3 regions of the Terribacillus sp. FSL K6-0262 genome follow, and region 3 is predicted to be linked to each of the others. Evidence: riboswitches for the same ligand, from Rfam matches in the RefSeq annotation. Region 3 holds a riboswitch; each other region holds the start of a gene.
The links. A riboswitch is a leader RNA that binds a small molecule or an ion and turns the genes downstream of it on or off. The one in region 3 is predicted to bind S-adenosylmethionine.
Positions count from the first base shown of each region.

Region 1: it holds a riboswitch for S-adenosylmethionine, as region 3 does, so the genes downstream of both, MHI54_RS04285 (LLM class flavin-dependent oxidoreductase) here and metK (methionine adenosyltransferase) in region 3, are expected to answer to the same signal.
Region 2: it holds a riboswitch for S-adenosylmethionine, as region 3 does, so the genes downstream of both, MHI54_RS03615 (methionine biosynthesis PLP-dependent protein) here and metK (methionine adenosyltransferase) in region 3, are expected to answer to the same signal.

Region 1 covers NZ_CP150277.1:823,935-832,120, reverse strand. Annotated here, with positions in the region: gene MHI54_RS04330 (PTS transporter subunit EIIC) at 1-1,092, shown strand, start outside; gene MHI54_RS04325 (DUF2164 family protein) at 1,100-1,336, opposite strand; gene MHI54_RS04320 (YdbC family protein) at 1,421-1,639, shown strand; gene tnpA (IS200/IS605 family transposase) at 1,962-2,432, shown strand; gene MHI54_RS04310 (uracil-DNA glycosylase family protein) at 2,566-3,012, shown strand; gene MHI54_RS04305 (hypothetical protein) at 3,148-3,360, shown strand; gene mreBH (rod-share determining protein MreBH) at 3,455-4,462, opposite strand; gene MHI54_RS04295 (CAP domain-containing protein) at 4,964-5,809, shown strand; gene MHI54_RS04290 (DUF1992 domain-containing protein) at 5,881-6,252, shown strand; SAM riboswitch class I at 6,265-6,365, shown strand; gene MHI54_RS04285 (LLM class flavin-dependent oxidoreductase) at 6,445-7,809, shown strand; gene MHI54_RS04280 (S66 peptidase family protein) at 7,828-8,186, opposite strand, start outside.
Region 2 covers NZ_CP150277.1:711,876-720,061, reverse strand. Annotated here, with positions in the region: gene MHI54_RS03625 (ABC transporter substrate-binding protein) at 1-1,548, opposite strand, end outside; gene MHI54_RS03620 (M20 family metallopeptidase) at 1,561-2,757, opposite strand; SAM riboswitch class I at 2,866-2,969, opposite strand; SAM riboswitch class I at 3,169-3,272, shown strand; gene MHI54_RS03615 (methionine biosynthesis PLP-dependent protein) at 3,350-4,465, shown strand; gene MHI54_RS03610 (aminotransferase class I/II-fold pyridoxal phosphate-dependent enzyme) at 4,462-5,634, shown strand; gene MHI54_RS03605 (5-methyltetrahydropteroyltriglutamate--homocysteine S-methyltransferase) at 5,651-6,757, shown strand; one part of gene MHI54_RS03600 (IS1182 family transposase) at 6,884-7,451, shown strand; one part of gene MHI54_RS03600 (IS1182 family transposase) at 7,451-8,186, shown strand, end outside.
Region 3 covers NZ_CP150277.1:2,750,752-2,758,937, reverse strand. Annotated here, with positions in the region: gene MHI54_RS14115 (tetraprenyl-beta-curcumene synthase family protein) at 1-935, opposite strand, end outside; gene MHI54_RS14110 (gamma carbonic anhydrase family protein) at 1,025-1,534, shown strand; gene asnB (asparagine synthase (glutamine-hydrolyzing)) at 1,571-3,478, opposite strand; gene metK (methionine adenosyltransferase) at 3,612-4,811, opposite strand; SAM riboswitch class I at 4,992-5,096, opposite strand; gene pckA (phosphoenolpyruvate carboxykinase (ATP)) at 5,295-6,869, shown strand; gene MHI54_RS14090 (IS30 family transposase) at 6,970-7,905, shown strand; gene ytkD (RNA deprotection pyrophosphohydrolase) at 7,970-8,186, opposite strand, start outside.

The DNA.
Region 1 (8,186 bases), 1.4 Mb from region 3:
TTAATAGCTGCTTTCATCTATAACAGATTCAAAAATACGAAACTGCCAAATATGTTTGCCTTCTTCAGCGGAGAAAAGTTTCCGATTACGGTCATTATTTTCACAATGGTACTAGTGGCGGGTTTGATGAGCTGGTTATGGCCGTATGCTCAGATGGGCATTGATGCTTTCAGTAAGATGCTGATGGGCTTGGGGGCAATAGGTGTGTTCATCTTCGGCTTCCTGAATCGATTCCTGCTGCCATTCGGCTTGCACCATGTATTAAACACGTATGTTTATTTTGGGCTCGGTGAGTACACGACTCCTTCTGGTGAAGTGGTCACTGGCGAAATCACCAGATTCCTAAGTGGAGATCCGTTGGCTGGATTTTTCATTGGCGGATTTTATATCACCATGCTTTTCGGGATACCAGCTATCGCTTTGGCAATAGCAAGAACAGCTAAGTATAAAAAGCAGGAAACAAAAACCCTGATGTCATCCGGTGCTGCCACATCAGTTGTAACAGGCATAACAGAGCCAATTGAATTCACATTTTTGTTTACCTCGCCATTGCTGTATTTCATCCACTCTGTCTATACAGGATTAGCAGGTGCAGTTTTATACGTTTTGCATATCAGGCATGGTTTTTCGTGGGGAGCTGGACTAATCGATTATGTCGTGAACTTGGGGCTGAGCGATGGAGGGCTTATTATCCTGCCGGTGGGTATCGTTTTCTTCCTGCTGTATTATTTCACCTTTTATTATGTCATCAAAAAACGTCAAGTAGCCATAATCGGACAGATAGAAGATAAGGTATATGAAGCAGTAGCAGGAGAGGAAGAGAAGGATCTGGCACTTTCCCATAATAATTACAGATACATGGCACAGAAGCTGATTGAAAATCTCGGTGGAAAACAGAACATCCTCATCAATGATAATTGCATGACGCGGCTGCGGCTTGAAATAAAAGACTTGAATGAAGTGAATCAAGCCAAAATCAAGCAAATGGGGGTACATGGGATTGTCAAAGTAGATCAGCATAATCTGCAAATCATCATTGGATCGCAGGCAGCGACTGTCAAAAAAGAAATGGATGATTTACTGGAGAGTTGAGGAGCACTCAACGCTCCCTCACCTGTAAGCCGAATAAATCCTCCATCTTCTCATTCATAAACTGATAGGATGCTTCGATTCCGGCATTATAAAAAACGGGACCCAGTTCCCTGACGATGAATTCGAGCAGCAGACCTGCGGCCAGGTCGCCTAGCTGCTCGTCTTTTTCTTGCTCAAAATAATGTTGCAAGGAACGGATCATTTCGCTGCGCTGGCTTTCATTCAATTCAATCGGCTGTTGCATCTGTTTTCCCTCCATTGCATATTTCGTTTCATTATAACAAATAATTCTGCTAGACTTTAGAAAAGGGAAAAGGTGGGAGTATGTATGGCTGAATTATCTTATGAAATAGTCAAGGAAATAGGGGTATTATCTGTATCTCCGAAGGGATGGCGGAAGGAGCTGAATCTGATTAGCTGGAATGGCCGTGAGCCGAAGTATGATATCAGGGACTGGGCCCCGGATCACGAAAAGATGGGGAAAGGAATCACTTTGTCAGCTGAAGAAGTCAGTGAATTGCGCGATCTGCTGCAGAGGCTTGATTGACATGCTGCCGGAAGAATTGGTTCGGCTAGCCAAAGAAAGGATGGCTCCCTATCCTTGTGAGGGTTTCTTGCCTGGAAGAGGGCCGAAGCACCCTGTCCTTTTCTTTGTTGGGGAAGCTCCGGGTGAGACAGAAATACATAATTTGGTCCCATTCAGCGGGCGAGCTGGCAAGGAGCTTGATTTATTATATGTATTAGAAAACCCCTGGCTATGCCGGGGGTTCCAGAAAGCTTCAAGCGTGGTAATAAAAAAACCTCACTTCATGGTAGGATAAAGTTGGTTTCCCGACCACTTTATCTCGCCATAGAAGGAGGAGTGCCCTATGAAGGACATGAACAGTTTAGCACATACAACATGGAATTGTAAGTATCACGTAGTATTTGCGCCAAAGTACAGAAGGCAGGTTATTTACGGAAAATACAAAAAGAGTATCGGACAAATTATTAGGGATTTATGTGAACGGAAAGGTGTGATTATCCATGAAGCAAATGCTTGTCCGGATCACATTCATATGTTGATAAGTATCCCGCCGAAATTAAGTGTGTCACAATTTATGGGATACTTAAAAGGGAAAAGTAGTTTAATGATATTCGATCGTCATGCCAATTTAAAATATAGATATGGAAATCGAAAATTTTGGTGTCGAGGATTCTATGTTGATACAGTCGGGAGAAATAAGAAACAAATACAAGAATATATTAGGAATCAGCTAAAAGAGGACTATATGGGCGATCAATTGACATTATTCGAAGAGTACGATCCATTTACAGGAGAAAAAAATCGGAAGAAATAAAGAAATTCTTTAGAATTGGTGAGTAGATGTGGTGCAAGAGGGAACCCATTCAGCGGGCCTTTGAGGCCTAGGCCGGTAACAAAGGCTTTTAGCCGCAGAACAAACCACCAGTTCACACTGGTGGTTTTGATTTTTGGAACGGGCAGGGGTCAACAGGTCAGAAGTATTCATCTCCAGCTCAGTCAGAAGCAGACCTTATCAATATAAGACAAAGCAGATCCGCGGAAAGACGGTCACCAAGAAATATAATCGGACACCGACTAAGGCCGAGATACTTGCGCATGCGCCCGTGCTCGATTATGAAATTGCTCATGCAGAGCCGGATATCCTTGTGACATTAGGGAAAATAGGCTGGGAAAGGGTAACCGGTTCGAAAGAGAAAATAACGGAAGCTGCCGGAAAGCTAGTAGAACAACCCATTCAGCAATTAAAAAGCTTGGGGGAGGATTCCTTCATTTTTTCGGAGAAAATATATCGTATATTCCCGACATATCATCCTGCATCTGTGTTTTATAATCCAGGATTGCGGCCGGTGATCGAGGAGCATGCATATAAGATTCGCGAGCTTTTGCATAGATAAGGAGAGGGAGCATGGAGAACATCCGTGGCAAAGTCTTGGATTTGAGCTGAATAGTCAAGACCCTGACAAAGCAGCAAGTTTCTACGCCAATGTTTTCGCTGGAAGATCGGGACGCCGAATTGGGGCTATCATGAGGTGAAGACGGATGGAGGAATCGATGGCGGCATCCGTAAGGGACCGCATGATTTTCCGCATGGAACCAGAATTCAGATTGAATTGGAGGATTTGGATAAAGCTATCCAAGCGGCCAAAGCAGAAGGGCAATTGTCGTTCTGGTTCTTTCTATCTTGCTTATTTGGACGACCCGGCCGGAATCGGCATTGGATTGGTACAGTCTGGCTCCAATGATCAGAAACAGCAGCTTAAGCGATAAAATTCTCCATTTTCAAGCTGTCCTTCCATAAAAAAAAACAGGCGTATCAGCTGACTGATACGCCTGTTTTTATTTTGCTGCTTTTTGCAGTTTTGTAATCATTTGCAAGGCACGGCCTGTACCGATTGCAACGGATTCCAATGGGTTCGGAGCCAGGTGCACGGGTACGGAAATTTCAGAAGCAAGCCACTGCTGCATGCCTTTGAGCAATGCTCCTCCTCCAGTCAAGATGACACCATGGTCAACGATATCCCCGCTTAGTTCCGGCGGGCAATCTTCCAATGTCATGCGGATTGTCTCCAGGATCTGTTCCAATGATTCCTTCAGTGCCACCTGTACTTCCTTAGAGGAAATCCCGACAGTTTTAGGCAGTCCAGTTACCATATCGCGGCCGCGGACATCCATCATCAGCTCGTCGTGCTCGATCAAAGCATGACCGATCTCCATCTTGATTTGTTCTGCAGTTCTTTCCCCGATCAAGATGTTGTAGTGCTTGCGGATATATTGGACAATTTCTTCATCCATGGAATCCCCGCCGATACGCACGGAACGGCAGGATACCACGCCGCCGAAAGAGATGATGCCAACTTCGCTTGTACCGCCGCCGATATCGACGATCACATTGGCCACTGGCTCATCAACAGGAAGGTCCGCTCCAATAGCTGCGGCAATCGGTTCTTCAATCAAATGAACATTTTTGGCACCATAGGATTTGACTGCGTTATGTATGGCGCGTCTTTCAACGGAAGTACTGCCGGACGGTGTGCAGACAACAATGGTAGGCTTGCGAAGGGAAGCGCCCATCACCTTGCTTACTTTTTTCAGAATTTCTTTCAATAATTGAGCTGTTACGTCATAGTCAGCGATTACGCCATCTTTCAATGGACGGATCGGTACGATATTCTGGGGAGTCTTACCGACCATTTCCTTTGCCTCGGCTCCAACCGCCACAACATTTTTTGTTTCCAAATCGATCGCTACGACGGAAGGTTCATTCAATACGATTCCTTTTTGTTTTGTATACACAAGTATATTTGCAGTGCCAAGGTCTATTCCGATTTCAGGATTAGCAAACATTATATTTCCTCCAATGATGACATATTTCTACTATATTCATTCTCCCCCGATATTTACTTTATGGGGGTGGATGCGTCAAAGAGCCGAAAAGCTCCTAATTTCGACATAGTTCATTCTATCACCTGGTATAGAGGTGTTAAAGAGATACCTTTATCCTAATTTGGCAGAATAAACTAATAAGTTTAGGAAGATAGTATTATATGAAGAGACAAACGCAAAGTCAATTTACAGATAGATTACAAATAATGAGGGATTGTTACAAAAACTAGGAAGGAAAAAAGGTGTCAATCCTGATTTTCATCCAATATATAGCAGGGTGGCTGTTTATTGCTAGTTTCAAAGCAAGATGAGCGGGTGCGATTTCGCATAGGAACCGACTTTTAGCATGAGACTTCGGGAAGGAGAGCCAATTGGAAAATCCAGGCTGCAATATTACATAAAAACGCATGCTATGATGTTGCTGCATCAAGAAAACACATACATCCCGAAAGGAGCAACATCATGTTCAAGAAAGTATTAGTAACAACACTATCCACAGCTATCCTGGCAGGAGGCGCTTTGGCAGGCACAGCAAACGCTGCACCGGCACAGCCAACTAAAGAAGAAGTTCAAGTGCACGTAGCACATGTAGTGAAAAGCGGATCTTTCTCTTCTATCGAAGATTTGAATAAATGGGTGAATGATTATCTATCAGCTTATAACATTCACATCGATGTTGATAGCTTGCTAGCGAAATACAATGTTCAACAGCCAGCACAACAAGAAACAGCACAGACTCCTGTACAAGCTCAACCTAAGCAGGAGGAAGCAAAAGCACCTGCTTCTAATAAAGAAGAGCAAAAAGCTGCTCCGCAAAAAGAAGAAAAAGCTGAAGAGCAAGCAACTGAACAAAAAGCACAAGCTCCAGCACAAAAACAAGAAACTGCTTCTGACAGCAAGCAGACAGAAGACAAGCAAGCTGCAGAAGGGCTGAGCGCATTTGAACAGCAAGTAGTGGACTTGACTAACCAAGAGCGTGAAAAAGCTGGTCTCAAGCCATTGAAAGCAGATGCTGAGCTAAGCAAAGTAGCACGCGCTAAATCCCAGGACATGGCTGACAATGGTTACTTCGACCACAACAGCCCGACTTACGGTTCTCCATTCGACATGATGAAATCTTTCGGTATCTCCTATCAGACTGCAGGTGAAAACATCGCCCAAGGTCAAAAGACTCCGGAAGAAGTTGTGGAAGCTTGGATGAACAGCCAAGGTCACCGTGAAAACATCCTTAACCCTGATTATACAAACATCGGTGTAGGGTACGTGGAAAACGGTAACTATTGGACACAGCAATTCATTGGTAAATAATTCAGATTATTGTATAATGAAAAGCAACCGATGCGGAATCGGTTGCTTTTTTGATTTTTGGGAGGGATTGTATGGATCTGATTTCGCTGCTTGCCGAAGAACGGATCAAGAAGGCGGAAGAAAGTGGAGAATTCCGCAACCTTCCCGGTGCAGGGAAACCTCTGGAACTGGAGGATTTATCCGGCGTACCAGAGGATATGCGGATGAGCTATAAGATCCTGAAGAATGCCGGCTATGTCCCGCCCGAAATGGAGCTGCAAAAAGAGATTGTGGCCTTACGTGATTTACTGCGTGTTTGTACGGATGATTCAGAGCGGGCGGCTTATCGGAAACGGATCAGCGAAAAGGAGATTCAATACGAAGCATTGCTGCAAAAGCTCAAGAAGCATTCGCCAAGCACCTTGGGTCAATACCGGGAACAAATCGAGCGCAATTTAACATAATCAAATAGTATTTTCTTATCAAGAGAGGTGGAGGGACTGGCCCTTGGAAGCCTCGGCAACAGGCAATGATGCACTGTGCCAATTCCAGCAGACGATGGTCTGACAGATAAGAGGAGCTTTTCGCCTTGGATAAGGAGCCTCTTCTGTAAAACGGAAGAGGCTTTTTTACATATTTTAAAGGAGTGAGAGATAATGACGAAACAAATCATCCTGCAAGCTTTCGATATGACTGCAGCTATGCACAATTCCCACGGCTTATGGAAGCATCCCGAGAGCAGAAGGCATCGCGAGTATAAGTCGCTTGACTACTGGATCGGGCATGCGCGCCTGCTGGAAAAAGGCAAGTTCGATGCGGTGTTCTTCGCTGATGTACTCGGCGTTTATGATGTCTATGGCGGGGATGAAAAGGCTGCTTTGCGCGACGGAGTCCAAGTGCCGCTGAATGACCCTGCCTTTGCCATCCCGGCAATGGCAGCTGTGACGGAGAACCTTTCCTTCGCTGTCACGGTCAGTACATCCTACGAGCAGCCATTCCATAATGCGCGTAAATTCTCGACTCTCGACCACTTGACCAAGGGGCGTGTCGCTTGGAATATCGTTACATCCTACTTACCGAATGCGGCCCGGAATTTCGGGCTGGAAAAAATGGTCAAGCATGATGAACGTTACCGGATAGCAGAGGAATTCCTGGAGGTTTCTTATAAGCTGCTTGAAGACAGCTGGGAAGAGGATGCGGTTGTTTCAGATCCGGAAAGAGGCGTTCTGGTGGACCCGGATAAGGTACATCGCATCAAGCACAAGGGGAAATACTTCTCCGTTGAAGGGCCTCATGTCAGTGAGCCATCCCCGCAGCGTACGCCAGTGCTTTACCAAGCGGGAACCTCTGAAAAAGGGCGCGATTTCGCAGCCAGACATGCTGAATGTGTGTTTGTCGGCGGACCGACACCGGAAAAAATCAACTACTATATCGAGGATATCAAAACGCGTGCAGAAGCATACGGCAGAAGCCGTGATGAAATCAAAGCATTCACTTTCCTGAATGTAGTCGTTGCTGAAACGGAAGAGGAAGCATATGCGAAATATGAAGAAATCAAGAAATATTGGAGTGCAGATGCAGCAAAGGCCCAGTATGGTGGATCGACTGGTTATGACTTGGCATCCTATGAAGATGAGGATGAACTGTTCACGTACAAGCATACGGAACAAGGGCAATCACGAGCTGCATATTTGACCAAGGACGCTGCCAGGCCATTCACGGTCAAAGAGATACAAGAGAAATTCAGCAAACCAGCTGAAATGGAGATCATCATCGGCAGCCCTGAACAGGTGGCCGACAGGATCGAGGACTTTTTTGTGAGGAGCGGAGTGGATGGCTTTAACCTGACCCATTATATTACGCCGAGGGACTTGGAGGACTTCGTCGAATTGGTTGTGCCAATCCTGCAAGAGCGGGGATTGTATAAAAAGGACTATGCAGGAGGTACATTCCGGGAGAAATTATTCGGACATCCGCATCTCCCCGGGACGCATCCGGCAAAACAAGGAAAGAGGAGCTGAACCATCAGCTCCTCTTTCCTATTCCAGATAAGTCAATGTGCCAGTCCCATCCTGATACGAAACCGTTGTCAAAGCACCGTTGATCAATGTCAATTGCGGCGGCATATGTCCTATATCAGTGTCGAAGATGATCGGCAATCCGATTTCATCGGCGAATTCCCGGATCATTTGCTCGTCTGTGTAATCCTCTGAAGGTGTGCTTCGAGCGGGTCTGCCGAATAATACACCGCTTGCCCGATCGAACCAGCCGAGCTCCTTCAGGTGCCAAAGATTCCGGTAGGCTTCTGCTGTACTCCAATCGCTCCATTCGAGATAGACGATTGTATCTTCTTCAAAAGACTCTTGCCATTTCTTGATCGGGGCATACTTTGTCCCGG
Region 2 (8,186 bases), 1.3 Mb from region 3:
CCAATCTTCATAATCCTGCAGCTTGGAAGTACGTGCATCCAAAGTGGAAAGGTTGCTTACTTTTTCGAATGGAAGCTCATCATAGATTGTCTTGTTCAATTCAGCAAGGATTTCTTTTTGGGCTGCTTCATCTTCTGCCTCGCCCCATTGTGCGACAAGCTCCTGCCAGCGTTCGCTGTTATACCAGCCGCTGCTGTTGGAATCCTGGCTCACCATTCCGGCTTGGTTTGGCGAGAAGAACGGAGACCAGCCAACCACTACCATATCCCAGTTAGCACCATCGCTCCATTTTTCCAAGTAAGTTGCCCATTCATAGGACTCGAGCTCGACATTGAAACCGACCGCTTCCAGCTGCTGCTCGGCAATCTCCGCGATTTTCTTATACTCTGCATGGTCATTGGAGAAGATGATTTTCACTGGCTGCCCATCATAAGAGCTGTCCTCCAGCAGCTTTTTCGCCTCATCCGGATCATAGGCCTCGAAGTCATCGATGTTTTGATCTGAGTAAAGAGCTGTTTGATCCGGAGTGAACAAGGCACCATCCAGATTGTAGAATTCACTGTTGCCATAAGTTGCCTTGGCGATGGCTTCTTTATCAAGCGCGGCATGAAGTGCTTCGCGGACTTTGATATCATCAAATGGCGCTTCGGATTTATCCGGTGTGATGACGGAATAGCCATTGCTTGAGATGGCAGGTTCGACGTTCGGTGTCGTATCGACTACATCATACAAATCAAGCGGAATGGACTGTACATAATCATATAAATCTGTCTTCAATCCATTGAGCATGACTTGAGGGTCTTTGACGATCTTGAAATGAATCGTATCCAGATAAGCTGTCTTCTTACCTGTCAAACCGCCCCAGTCTTCCTCTTTACGAGATTGATAATCTTTGAATTTGGAAAGGACGATTTCATTTCCGCGCTTCCAGGAATCGAATTTGAAGGGACCTGTACCGATCAGCTGTTCATTTGTCAGCGGCTGTTCACCAGCGGCTTCTGCAATGTCGGCAGGAATGATGACAGCAGATGCTTTCGGAGCAGCCAGATCGGTGAGCAAAGCGGCATACGGGTCTTTCAGCGTGATGACCAATGTCAAGTCATCTGTTGCTTCGACAGCATCCACATGTGTTGCTGTGATCTTACCGACGGAAGAGACCTTGAGCCAGCGTTCGATCGATGCTTTGGCATCCTCGGCAGTCACGTCCTGGCCGTTGTGGAATTTCAGTCCATCACGCAGGGTGATCGTGTATGTTTTCTTGTCATCGCTGACGGTATAGTCGTCGGCTAGTAAAGGACGAGCCTGGTAATCCTTATCGAGGGCGAACAGGCCTTCATAGATATGCCAGCCTATTTTTCTCGCAGCGCTTTCACCGGAATACATCCAGTCCAGTGTGTCGGGATCCGCTGTCATGGCAACGTTCAAGTCGCCGCCTTCCACGGGTTCTCCGCCGCTTGCGCCGGAACTGCTGCTGGAATTGCCGGAGCATCCGAACAGTGCGATGGTAGCCGCCAAGCCTAATGATATAAGTGCAAATCTCTTCTTCAAGACATTTCCTCCTTAGCTTCCCAATAACGAGAATACGATTTTCGTGAACGCTTTTTCGGTGATGAGCAATGCGCGCTCATCGATGTCGAATTTCGGATGATGATGCGGATAGTGTGTGCCTGTATCCTCGTTGCGGGAGCCAACTTTAAAAAAGCTGCCGGGTTTTTCCTGCAGGTAATAAGCGAAATCTTCCGCTCCCATCCCGGTTTCAAGCTCTATTACCTGTTCTTCGCCGAATTGCTCGGAGAACAGCCTCTGCAAAAGAGCAGTCTCCTCAGGATGATTATAAAGCGCAGGATAGCCGTGCAGGTAATCGATGGAATAGGTTGCGCCGAATCCGCTCGTGATCCCCGAAACGATTGCTTCTATCTGCTGTCTGACCTGCTTGCGGATGTCGGCATTGAATGTCCGGACCGTGCCTTCCAATTTGGCTGTATCCGGAATGACATTGAACGCATTGCCGGACTGGAAGACACCCAGTGTCACAACCGCGGATTCCAGCGGGCTGACTCTGCGGCTGACAATCTTCTGCAAGGCGCTTACGATATCACTGCCGATGACGATTGGATCGACAGCTTCCTGAGGAGCGGCGCCATGCCCCCCTTTTCCTTGGATGGTGATCGAAAATTTATCCACTGCGGCCATTTTGAATCCTTCGCCGACACCGATTTTCCCGACAGGGGCAGCAGAGTTAAGATGTGCGCCGTAGACATAATCGACGCCGTCGAGTGCTCCATCTTCAATCATCGCCTTGGCACCGCCGGGCGGTACTTCCTCAGCAGGCTGGAACAGGAAGACGACTTTGCCTTTCAGGCTGTCCTTATGCTTGATCAATGCTTTGGCAGTCCCGAGTAGTGCAGCCGTATGACCGTCATGCCCGCAAGCATGCATCACACCAGGTATCTGGGAGCGATAGGCTGTTTCTTTCTCGTCCTCTATCGGCAGGGCATCGAAATCAGCCCTGAGGGCAATCGTCGGCCCAGTCTCTTTCCCTGACAGCGCTGCGACAATGCCGTAGCCGCCGATATTTGTCTGGATATCCTCATATCCGAAGCTGTGCAGCTTATCAGCGATGAAACGGGCTGTTTCTGTCTCTTGAAAACTCAATTCAGGATGCTGATGCAGATATCGTCTCCATTCGACGACTTCTGCGAAATCCTGTTCCAATTCCTTATGTACCTCCGCAAGGGTCTGCTTTGTGGTCTCCATCCTATAGCCTCCTGTAATAATCTTGATATCTCCAATGAAATTAATCGGATTTTGTCTTAAAAAAAGGCCCCTTCCACAAGAAGAGGGCCATTTTTCAAGCTTCCGCTCTTCTTATCTTCAGTGTCAAACACCTGGAATTAGCACAGTACTGCGGCTTGCAGCCTGTTGCTTTGGTTTCTTAGGGCCATTCCCTCCACCAATCTGGATAAGAAATATCAGTTGTAAGGAAAAGGATAGACCGAAAAGTACTGGGTGTCAATCCTATTTTTTTACTTTGACTGCCATCAAAAACGGCTTTGCCTAAAAAAATCAACAGAAATAATTGTATTTGATGGAAAATTATCAAAAATATCTTGACTGGATTTTCCTGTATGTTAACATGGCTATAATATAAAAAATGAATAGTGATTTTTCTTATCAAGAGAGACGGAGGGAATTGGCCCTATGATGTCTCAGCAACCAGTCTGTCCAGACACGGTGCTAATTCCAAAAGGTATCCGCCTTAAAGATAAGAAGCTGATTCGGTTATGACTGGACCTTCTTCCTTTTTGGGGAGAAGGTTCTTTTTTTATATAGAAGGGTGAGAATCGATATGGGAAGTAGCTTAGAGACAACATTTGTACAGATAGGAAACCGAAGTGATGAAGTGACAGGTGCTGTCAATCCGCCGGTTTATCTTTCCACTGCTTATGCACATGGCGGAATCGGGGAATCGACTGGTTATGATTATACCCGGACGAAGAACCCGACTCGGGCTGTTCTGGAGGAAGGATTCGCAAAGCTTGAAAAAGGTGACCGGGCTTTTGCCTGCAGCTCGGGCATGGCAGCGATCCAACTCGTATTATCACTTTTCCGATCCGGAGACTCCCTGCTCGTGCCGGAGGATATTTATGGCGGCACCTATCGACTGTTCGATTTCTATTCGGAATCATACGGAGTGACACCGATTTACGCTCCATTTCGGACAGTGGGAGAAACAGCAGCGATGATTACGGATGAGACAAAAGCGATCTTCCTGGAGACACCTACAAATCCACTGATGCAGGAAATCGATATGGATGCGTATGCGCAACTGGCGAAAGCACACGGTCTGTTGCTGATTGTCGACAATACATTCCTGACGCCTTATCTCCAGCAGCCAATTACACATGGGGCAGATATCGTCATCCATAGTGCGACGAAATATATCGGCGGACATAATGATGTACTGGCTGGACTGGTCGTGAGTAAGGGCGTAGAGCTGTCAGAGCGCCTGTCTGTACTCCATAACGGCATCGGTGCCGTGTTATCCCCGCTCGATTCCTGGCTTCTCATCCGTGGCTTGAAGACGCTGCCGCTCCGAATGCGGCAGCATCAAACCAATGCCAAGCGCATCGCGGCATATTTGAAAGAGCAGCCAAAGGTGGAGGATGTCCTATACGCAGGCAAGGGCGGCATGCTTTCTTTCCGGGTCAAGGACAGTAAATGGGTCGATCCGTTCCTGCGCAGCCTGAAGACCATTACATTTGCAGAAAGCCTTGGCGGAGTGGAGAGTTTCATTACATATCCAACGACACAGACCCATGCCGATATCCCTCTTGAAGAAAGGGAAGCCAGGGGAATATGCGATCGGCTGCTCCGTTTCTCGGTCGGGATCGAAGAAGCGGATGATTTGATCGGAGATTTGCAGCAAGCATTCCAAAGAGTGGACCAGGAGGTCATCTTATGAGCGAACAGCATTTGGAAACGGCGTGTATCCAAGGCCGGCATAAGGAACAGCGGACAGGTGCGGTGAACGTGCCGATTTATCTTTCCTCCACTTACCATCAGGAAGGCTTCGATGCTTTCGGTCCGTTCGACTATAGCCGTTCCGGCAATCCGACACGGGAAGCGCTCGAGCAAAAGGCGGCAGAACTGGAGGGAGGGACATGTGCTTTCGCTTTTTCATCGGGCATGGCAGCGATATCTTCTGCATTCATGCTGCTGTCTGCGGGCGATCATGTGGTAGTGACCGAAGATGTGTATGGCGGTACGTACCGTTTTGTGACAGAGATCCTTCCTAAGTTCCAGATCAGCCATTCCTTTGTGGATCTAACCGATCTGGATGCGGTTGAAGCGGCCATCCAGCCAAACACGAAGGTCATTTATCTGGAATCACCCTCCAATCCTCGTTTGAAGGTGACGGATATCCGTGCGGTTGTACGGTTGGCCAAGCAGAATGGGTGCTTGACTTTTTTGGATAATACGTTTTTGACGCCATTGTATCAGCAGCCGCTTTCACTCGGTGTGGATGTAGCCATCCATAGTGCGACCAAGTTCCTTTCCGGGCATAGCGATATCATCGCCGGGCTCCTGATCACCAGGGACAACGATCTGGGAGAGCGGCTTGCCTTCATCCAGAATACATTCGGGGCCATCCTTGGTGCCCAGGATAGCTATTTGCTGCTCCAAGGCATCAAGACGCTGGGAGCAAGGCTGCGTCAGTCGACGGAGACAGCGGGAAGGATAGCATCCTACTTGCTGGAGCATCCGCTTGTGGAAGATGTCTTCTACCCGGGTTTGCCAACCCATAAAGGCCGCGATATACATACCGGGCAAGCCAGCGGGAACGGAGCGGTATTATCTTTCATCCTGCCGAGCAGGGAGCATGCGAAGGTATTCGTTGAACAGCTTCGCATTCCGGTTTTCGCCGTCAGTCTTGGCGCGGTGGAATCCATCCTCTCGTATCCTGCTGCAATGTCGCATGCGGCCATGCCGGAGGATGAGCGGAGAAAACGCGGCATCACAGATGGCCTCTTGCGTTTATCTGTCGGTTTGGAGCATGCAGAAGATCTTATCGGGGATCTGCACCAGGCTTTGGAGGCTGCTGGGCGATCAACAGAGATAGTGAAAAATTAAAATGGGAGAGATGAACATGACAATCAAGACAAAAACGGCACCATTCAGAGCAGATCACGTAGGGAGCTTGCTTCGTCCCGATGTACTGCACAAAGCAAGACAGCAATTCAACAATGGACAAATCACCAAACAAGAGCTGCGGGAAATCGAGACATCGGAAATCAAAAGAATTGTCGACAAACAGATTGAAGTCGGACTGGAACTGGTGACGGACGGGGAATTCCGGAGAAGATTCTGGCACACTGATTTTCTCGAACACCTTAATGGAATCACGGGGTATGTCCCGGAGACAGGTTATCTGTTCAAGGGCGAGGAAACAGAACGCTATAACATAAAAAATACAGGCAAAGTATCGTTCAATCCAGATCATCCATTCCTTGAGGATTATAAAGTATTCCAAGATATCGTCGCTGGCAGGGCAGTAGCCAAACAGACGATTCCAAGTCCGAATCAGCTCTTCCATACAGATATTCGAGATCATTCGATTTATCCGGATATCGAGGACTTCGCAGCTGATGTCATCCAGGCATACAGAGATGCCATCCAGGCATTCTATGACGCAGGTGTACGCTATTTGCAGCTGGATGATGTGTATATTGCCACATTATCTTCTCCTGATACGAAATTCGATGGGGAGCACTCCCGTGAATTCTTGATCGATCTGGCACGCCGTGTCATCAATGGTGTGTTGGAAGGAAAGCCGGAGGATCTTACCGTGACAACGCATCTCTGTCGCGGAAATTACCGCTCCACGTATATGTTCGGAGGCAGCTATGATTTGATTGCCCAGGACTTATTGGCAAAAGAGAAGGTGGATGGTTTCTTCCTGGAATACGATGACGCACGATCCGGAACATTCGAACCACTGAAGTATATTCCAAAAGATGGTCCAAGAGTCGTATTGGGCGTGGTGACTTCCAAGTTCGGGGAATTGGAGGATAAGGAAGCAGTGATCAACCGGATTAAAGAAGCGACGAAATATATCCCGCTTGATCAAATCTGTCTCAGTCCCCAATGCGGTTTTGCTTCCACGCATCACGGCAACAAATTGACAGAAGAAGAGCAATGGGAAAAACTGCGCTTCATCGTTGATGTAGCGAAGACTGTTTGGCCGAACCAATGAGAAAAAGCCGTCATTTTTGACGGCTTTTCAGGCTGTCGAGAAAGTCTCGACAGCCTTTTTATTTTGAGTTCACTTCTTTTTCTTACTTTTTTATAATAGAAGAAACGACTAAAAGGCGGTGCCAAGATGTTAAATTCCAGAGAGAATGACCAAACAGCTCTTGAAATCGTAACTATAGAAGAACTTGTCCCTGAAAACCACCTATTGCGTAAGATAGAAACCCACATAGATTTCTCCTTCATCCGTGAAAAAGTTCGTCCTTATTATTCGGCGGACAATGGCCGTCCTTCCCTAGATCCTCTTGTCCTCTTTAAAATGATCTTTATCGGCTACCTTTTCGGTATCCGTTCCGAAAGGCAATTAGAGAAAGAAATCCAGACAAACATTGCTTACCGTTGGTTTTTAGGACTTAAACTCACGGACCCAGTCCCTCACCACTCTACAATAAGCTGGAATCGTTGTAATCGATTCAAGGGCACAGATATCTTCCAACAAATCTTTGATGAAATTGTAGAACAGGCAATGAAGCATCGTATGGTTGGAGGACGCGTCTTATTCACTGATTCCACCCACTTAAAAGCCAATGCGAATAAAAGAAAGTTCATCAAGAAGGAAGTACAGGAAGCTACTCGTTCATATCAGGAAGAATTGGATAAAGCAATCCAAGAAGAACGTACAAAACAAGGAAAAAAGCTTTAAAGTCACGAGAGGAGGTGACAGAAACGAAAGTAGTGAAAGAAAGCACGACTGATCCAGAGAGTGGCTATATGTATCGAGAAGGAAAGCCTGAAGGCTTTTTCTACTTAGATCATAGAACTACGGATATGAAATATAATATTATTACCGATGTCCATGTCACGGCCGGAAATGTGCACGATTCACGGCCTTATTTGGAGCGCCTTGAACGACAGAAGGAACGCTTTAATTTTGATGTGGAAGCTGTCGCTCTGGACTCCGGTTATCTCACTACGCCAATCTGTCACGCCTTGAATGAACAGAATATTTTCGCTGTCATCGGTCACCGACGTTTTCATCCTACTAAAGGATTAATGCCTAAATGGAAGTTCAAGTATGTCCCAGAGAAAGATCATTATGTTTGTCCAAACGGACAAACATTACCTCTGCGAACAACAAATCGAGAAGGGTATAAAGAATACGCATCTGACCCTAAACAATGTACTGCTTGCCCACTGTTGGCCACATGTACGAAATCAAGAAATCATCGAAAAGTTATCACAAGGCATGTTTGGGAAGGTAGTAAAGATTGGGTGCGGGAAAATCGCCTGAGCCACTCAGGAAAGTTATTATATAAATTGCGAAAAGAAACGATAGAGCGAAGCTTTGCGGATGCGAAACAACTCCACGGGCTTCGCTATTGTAGGTTACGAGGAAGAGAAAAAGTGCAGGAACAGGCGCTGATGACAGCGAC
Region 3 (8,186 bases):
TACAGACCGACCAGTCCATGATGGACCATTTCATGGAAGGACGCATGCGGCAGACGCTGCACACTTTCATTCGTCCGTTCGATGAAATAGAGCAGCCTTTCCCGCATTTCATCGGAGTCCCGGTAGTAATGGCAGAAATTCAAATCGCCCTCGGCCTCATCCTCCATTTGATCGATATAGTAATCCAGCAGGATATGCAGACCTTGCATATACGGGAAATAGCTTCGATAGATATCTTCGGCCAGCTGATGATCAAGCTCCATCCCCATTCCGTAAGATACGAAGCAGAAGATGCCAAGAGTGGATCCGCTGCAGGCAGAGAATTCATACCAAGTAAGATCACGGTGCTCCTCCTGATATAAAGAGAACCAGTTCGTAAGCCGTTCAATCCTCTCTTCCTTGGCGACATGCTTGTGCACCTGCAAATCGCCATATAAGCCTGAAAGCTTCAGCAGATAAGGCTGCATGATCGGCAAGTCCGGCTGTTTCCCGAGGATCGTCTGGCAAGTGAATACAAGCGAATGCAAATAACCGCCGTCTTCGCGCTCATCCCGTAAGGCATAATAATCCTTCAGCATCTCACCGGGCTGCAGTGCATCCAGCATGGATCGATGCAATAGCCGGAAATCGTCCGGATCAAGCGAAGTGCTGCGATCACATAGATTATCAAGATAGTCACTGATGGTTTGATACGCAATGATGAACTTTATCGCCTGCTTCCACCTATCCCCTGCCAGCAGACTGTATACCGCTCCTCCCTGGCAATGGAAGCGTTTGGTCCGAATACTTTCCAGCGCCTGCTTCCGCAGTTCCGGGTCCGGGATCGCTTCTGCCCGCTGTGTCCATAATTCCAATTCCTTATGTACTTCAGGGAATATTTTCCGATATACTTGATGCATCAGTAAAACCGATGACTTTGGTATTTGTTGGGCCATTGTACAGTATCGCTCCTCGAATCCGGGATTGTCTTCTTTTCAAAAAAATCTAGTAATTCTATGAGAACATAAACGAAAGGAGTATTCAAATGATATACGAATATGACAAGAAACGTCCACATGTCCACAATGAAGCATATGTTGCTCCCGATGCTGTTATTACTGGGGATGTCACGATCAAAAAGGATGCCAGCATCTGGTTTAAAACCGTTATACGGGGAGATGTTTCACCGGTTGAGATCGGGGAAGGCGCCAACGTCCAGGATCTTTGTGTCCTTCACGGAAGTCCCGGCCTTCCCCTTATCATAAAGGATAGTGCCACCATCGGCCACCAAGTTACGCTGCATTCCTGCACAATCAGCAGGAATGCTTTGGTCGGCATGGGGTCCCTTATCCTTGATGGAGCAGTCGTCGAAGATGGCGCGTATGTAGGAGCTGGCTCACTTGTCCCTCCAGGCAAGACGATTCCTTCCGGCAAGCTCGCATTCGGCAGACCTGCCAAGGTGATAAGGGATTTGACCGATTCTGATTACCAGGATATGGAGAGGATCCGGTTGGAATACATCAGCAAAAGCAAGCTATATAAAGAAACCACATAAAAAGCCGTCCCCTTTATCGGGGGACGGCTTTTCCCATCATACGGTCTGCAGCTTGCTTTCCACTCTATCGACTTTCTGGAATTCAGCAAAGTCATACTTGCGTTCCACGTAAATCTGATGCCAAAGCATGAAGGCAAGGACAGTCCAGATTTTACGGCTGTAATCCCCTTTGCCTTGACAATGTGCATCCAGCAGATTAAGAATATAATCTTTATGCAAAAGATGATCTGTCTGGCTCTCACGGATGAGCTGCTTCGCCCAGCCATTCAGTTCATTTTTCAGCCAGTGGCGCATCGGTACCGGGAAGCCTAGTTTTTTACGATGCAATACGTGATCTGGCACAATGCCTTCCACTGCTTCGCGCAGCAGGCTCTTCGTCGTATTGTTGGCGATTTTCAGATCTTGCGGGATTTCACGGGCAACTCGGAATACCTCTTTATCAAGGAACGGTACCCGGACCTCGAGTGAGTGTGCCATTGTCATCTTATCGGCTTTAAGAAGGATATCCCCGCGAAGCCAAGTGTGAATATCGATATACTGCATCTGATTGACAGGAGGCTCATTCTTGACGTTTTCATATAAAGGTGCGGTTAACTGCTGGTAGCTGATCGAGCTGTCATACGTTTTCAGCAGCTTTTGCAGATCCGCATTCTCGAACATCTTGGCGTTACCGATATAGCGGTCCTTCAAAGGAGTCGTACCACGCTCCAGGAAGCTCTTTCCGCGCACACCTTCAGGGAGGATCTTCGCCACGCGGGCCAGCAATGCCTTGGCAGGTCCCGGGATGCTGTCGAACATACGCAGGGACTCTGGCTCACGGTAGATATTATATCCGCCGAACAGCTCATCGGAACCTTCGCCGGAGAGGGCAACCGTTACATGCTTGCTGGCTTCCCTTGCCACGAAGTACAGTGCCACGGCGGAAGGATCAGCTAATGGATCATCCATATGCCACATGATCTTCGGAAGCTTCTCAAGGTATTCTTCCGGCGTGATGATGTGAGAATAGTTTTCCACGCCGATTTTTTCAGCTGTTTCTTTCGCTACATCCACTTCGGAATAGCCTTCCCGCTCAAATCCAACGGAAAATGTCTTCAAGTTCGGGTTGAATTCCTTTGCTATCGCCACGATAACGGAGGAATCGATTCCGCCTGAAAGGAAGGAACCGACCGGCACATCACTTCTCATATGCTTGCTGACGGAATCATACAGCACGTCCTGGATTCGTTTGATCCAAGCTTGCTTGTCCATGATTTTTGGCGAGAATGTCGCATGCCAGTAGCGATGGAATTCGATTGGTTCACCTTCACGTTTTACAAAGTAATGACCAGGCTCAACCTTCTTGATACCTTCTGTCATGGAGAAAGGATCGGGTACATATTGGTAGCTCAGATATTGCTGCAGAGATTCCGTATCCACAGTGTCTGATTCTTCCAGCAGCGTGATGCTCTTCTTCTCGGAAGCAAAGAAGATTTCCTCGTCCGTTTCTTTATAGAAGAGCGGTTTAATGCCGAAAGGATCACGAGCTCCGTAGAATATCTTCTTTTGTTTATCCCAGATCAAAATGCTGAACATACCGCGAAGCTCCTTGAATGCTTCCTCTCCGTATGTATGGTACATCGCTGCGATGACCTCGGTATCGGATTCTGTCTTGAACTCGGAGCCTTTTTTCAGCAGGTCTTCACGGAGCTCTACATAGTTATAGATTTCCCCGTTGAAAACCATCCAGATGTTCTCATCGTCATAGCTTAGCGGCTGAACCCCAGCTTCGATGTCGATGATGCTCAAACGGCGAAAACCAAATGAAACATGTTCGTCATGGTAATATCCCTCATCATCCGGACCGCGGTGCGTGATGATGTTGTTCTGTTGTTTGAATTTATCCTTATCAGCTTGCGTTAGTTGTTTTACGTTTTTTCTGATGACGCCAATCAAACCACACATTTACTTATTAGCCTCTCTTTCATTACTTCTAGCCATTAATTATAGCACAAAACAATTCGGTTCTTGAAGGAAGATTATGGGCGGCTGCTAAAAAAAAGCAAGAGCGAAAGTGTCGCTCTTGCTTTTGCATGATTTATGCGAATGTATAGCTTTCCAGCTGTGCAGCTCTGTCTGTCTGCTCCCAAGGGAAGTTTTTATCCGTACGTCCGAAATGACCGTATGCAGCTGTATCTTTATAGATCGGCTGACGCAGGTTCAGCATCTTGATGATGCCGGCAGGACGGAGGTCGAATAACTCGCGTACTGCTTTGACCAATGCTTCCTCGGATTGTTTGCCTGTTCCGAAAGTATCGATGCTGATGGAAACGGGCTCGGCAACACCGATCGCATACGCAAGCTGTACTTCACATTTCTCCGCAAGACCTGCAGCGACGATGTTTTTCGCAACATAGCGCGCTGCATATGCACCGGAACGGTCCACTTTCGTAGCATCTTTCCCGCTGAATGCCCCGCCGCCATGGCGTGCATAGCCTCCGTACGTATCAACGATGATCTTACGGCCAGTCAAACCGGCATCACCTTGAGGACCGCCGATGACGAAACGGCCAGTCGGGTTGATGATATATTTCGTGTCCTCATCCAGCAATTCCGCTGGGACAACCGGCTTGATCACAAGCTCTTTCAAGTCAGCATGGATCTGCGCTTGCTCCACTTCCGGATGATGCTGGGTGGAGATGACAATCGTATCGATCCGTACTGGTCGATCGTTCTCATCATATTCCACAGTCACCTGCGTTTTCCCGTCCGGGCGCAAGTAGCTCACGACCTCATCCTTCCGTATCTTCGCCAATTGCTTGGAAAGACGGTGCGCCAATGAAATCGGCAGCGGCATGAACTCCGGTGTTTCATTGCTGGCATAGCCGAACATCAATCCTTGGTCACCGGCACCGATGGCATCGATTTCTTCATCTGTCATCATGCCTTCACGGGCTTCGAGTGCTTGATCGACACCGCCTGCGATATCGGGCGATTGTTCATCGATTGCTGTCAGCACTGCACATGTATCAGCATCAAAGCCATATTTTGCACGTGTATAACCGATTTCCTTGATGGTTTTACGCACGATGCTTTGGATATCTACATAAGCGCTTGTCGTGATTTCTCCAGCTACCAGAACAAGGCCAGTTGTAACTGTCGTTTCACAAGCGACACGGGCATTCGGGTCCTTGGATAGGATTTCATCTAATATAGCATCCGAGATCTGGTCACAGATTTTATCCGGGTGGCCTTCTGTAACGGATTCTGAGGTAAATAATCGACGATTAGCAGTCATTCTGCCAAATCCCCCTTCAACTACGATTAATACGGAAGTTTTACTCTTTCCAAGTATGTTATTAAGAAACTTGATAATGGGTGAAGGTGAAAGAACACTACGTTAGTATTGCTCTTTTTCTATTATTAAGCCGTTACATGAAAAAAACCTTCCTCATAACAGAAGGCTGGCTTATTCCCTCTCTTATCGTTCAAGGTATCCCTTGCTCAGGTTGAGCACCATTTCACAAATGTGACGGTTGCCGGGTTTCTTAGGGCCTGTCCCTCCGCCTACTCTGAATAAGAGTGTTTTCCGTTCGGAACTATGTTATCGGAACAGCCTCCAGAAGTCAACCAAATCCTGCAATAACCGACAAAAACAATCGGAATTATCTGCCGACTATTTTTAAGTTGGTGATTGCAAATGAAAATAGTATGTATTAATATTTTAATGTGTTATACTAATTAAAAATCACTACAAAAAGGCGGGATCCATATGCGAATGATGCATGCAGTGACAGCTTTAGAGGAATTGCGCAATCAACCCAATGTGAAAAGAAACCTATCCGCGGCTCAATTGACCGAGGCGGCATTGTCCCGCCAAGAGGCACGCCTGACAGAAACAGGTGCCCTGCGGGCGGCGACCGGCAAATATACCGGCCGTTCCCCAAAAGATAAATTCATTGTCAAGGATGAACTTTCCGAGAACAAAGTCGACTGGGGCAACGTGAATCAGCCGATAAGTGAAGAGACGTTCGAGCATTTGTTGGGGAAAGTCGTCGATTATTTGCAGGCACAGGAAGAAGTATTCTCTTTCCAAGGTTTTGCGGGAGCCGATGAACGCTATCATCTGCCGATACAGGTCATCAATGAATATGCATGGCATAACTTGTTCGCCCATCAGCTGTTCATCCGCCCGACTGACGAGGAGCTGGCATCCCATAAGCCTTCCTTCACTGTCATTTCTGCTCCAGGCGTAAAAGCAGATCCGCTTGTCGATGGCACGAATTCCGAAGCCTTCGTGATCGTATCCTTCAAGCAGCGTGTCATTGTCATCGGCGGAACGGAATATGCCGGCGAAATGAAGAAATCGATTTTCTCCGTGATGAATTTCCTGCTTCCGCAGCAGGAAATCCTGCCGATGCACTGCTCTGCGAATGTAGGTGCAGATGGCGATACCGCCCTTTTCTTCGGTCTATCCGGTACTGGTAAAACAACGCTTTCTGCCGATCCGGACCGGCCTTTGATCGGGGATGATGAACACGGATGGTCACCAGATGGCATCTTCAATATCGAAGGCGGCTGCTACGCCAAGTGCATCAATCTTTCCGCTGAGAAGGAGCCTGAAATCCACGGGGCGATTAAATTCGGTACAATCCTGGAGAATGTAGCAGTTGATGAAACCGGCGTCTGTGATTATGAGGATGGATCCGTGACGGAGAATACACGTGCAGCCTATCCAATCGACTATATCGAGGGCAGCTTATCGAAAAGCTTGGCCGGCCATCCCAAGACGATCATCTTCTTGACCGCGGATGCAACCGGTGTGCTTCCCCCGATCAGCAAGCTGACAACCGAGCAGGCGATGTACCACTTCCTGAGCGGCTATACGAGCAAACTTGCCGGCACAGAGCGTGGTGTGACAGAACCGGAAGCAACATTCTCCACTTGCTTCGGTGCTCCTTTCCTGCCGCTGGCACCATCCGTATACGCAGACATGCTGGGCAGCAAGATCAGCGAGCACCAGGCAGATGTGTATCTGGTCAATACCGGCTGGACCGGCGGGGATTATCATTCCGGTTCCCGGATGAAGCTAGCTTATACAAGAACGATGGTGCAAGCAGCACTCCGCGGTGAATTACGCCACGCAGAAACAACCCAGGATCCTATTTTCGGTCTGCATGTTCCTGTTTCCATTGCAGATGTACCGGCAGAGCTGCTGATGCCGGAAAATGCTTGGGAAGATAAAACGGCTTACAAGCAAAAAGCGCATGAGCTCGCTGTTCAGTTCCATCGGAATTTCGCAAAATTTGATTTCATTGACGAAGCAGTCCGCCAGGCGGGCCCGCTTTATAAATGATGAATTGTAATATTAAGTGCGACACCTTTTGAAAATAGAAAAGCCCATGTTTCCTCGTGTAAGATGAAGTTACCATACCTAATCTTAAACGGAGGAAAACATGAGCTATTCCCATCTTACTACAATTGAACGAGGAAAACTAGAAACACTATACAAGCTTGGCTGGTCTGCACGTCGTATCGCAAAGGAGTTAGGGAGACACCATTCGACTATTTCCAGAGAATTGGAGCGTAACAGTGAGGGCAGCTATAAAGCTGACTCTGCTGACAGAATGTATCAAAAACGACGGGAATTTTGTATTCCTAAAGGTAAATGGAAAGAAGAGCTTAGAGTGGTTATTGAGGAGAAATTAAAGCTCACTTGGTCACCTGAACAAATTCAAGGAAGGCTGGGTATCATCAGCTTCAAAACCATCTATCGTTGGATGAATCAAAGACGATTCTCTGTCGATCATCAGGTCTTCCGTCAAAAAGGAAAAAGGCAAAAACCCCGGGAAACGAGAGGTCGATTCAATATTGGTACGTCGATAAAGGAGCGTCCAAAAGATGTGAAGGACCGAAAATCGGCAGGCCATTGGGAACTAGATACAGTAGTATCAAGCCGTGGAAAAAGTAAAGGATGCTTCGGAACGTTTGCCGAACGCAAAACGCGTTTCTTTCTCGCAGTTAAAATGAACGATCGAAGTGCACGCTCTATGAAGGAAGCTATCTCACAAGTGGCAGCTTCTATGCCTAAGGAAATATTTAAGACAGCGACCACAGATCGAGGGAAAGAATTTGCTTGTTATCAAGAAATCGAAAATGAAATGGATATCTCGGTTTACTTTGCCGATCCGTATGCCCCATGGCAGCGAGGAACCAATGAAAACAGTAACGGGCTGCTTCGGGAGTTCTTCCCAAAGAAAACAGACTTAGCCTCTGTTTCAGAAGATGAAATCCACCAAGCACTATACCTAATTAATCATCGCCCGCGAAAAATATTAGGATGGAAAACTCCTTACGAGGCTTTCCAGGAGGAACTGTCGCATTTAGATTGACAAACTATCAAATAAAAAAACCACCCCCGGCAGACTAGACAGTCATCTTTCGGGGGTGGTTTTTTTACATCGTCTTTTCAAGCTGGTCTATATGATGCAGTGCGTTTGGCAGCACCTTATCCTTCATCATGAAGCTGTATTCTGCATGCTGCGCCAGATGGGAAGGGAACTTTTCCACCAGCACCGGTCCATACGTCTCCAGGTAATTGGATTTCTTCTTCAATTCCGAGATGATGGCATAATAGACATTTTTCACAATATGACCCGCTTTGCCGGCTACG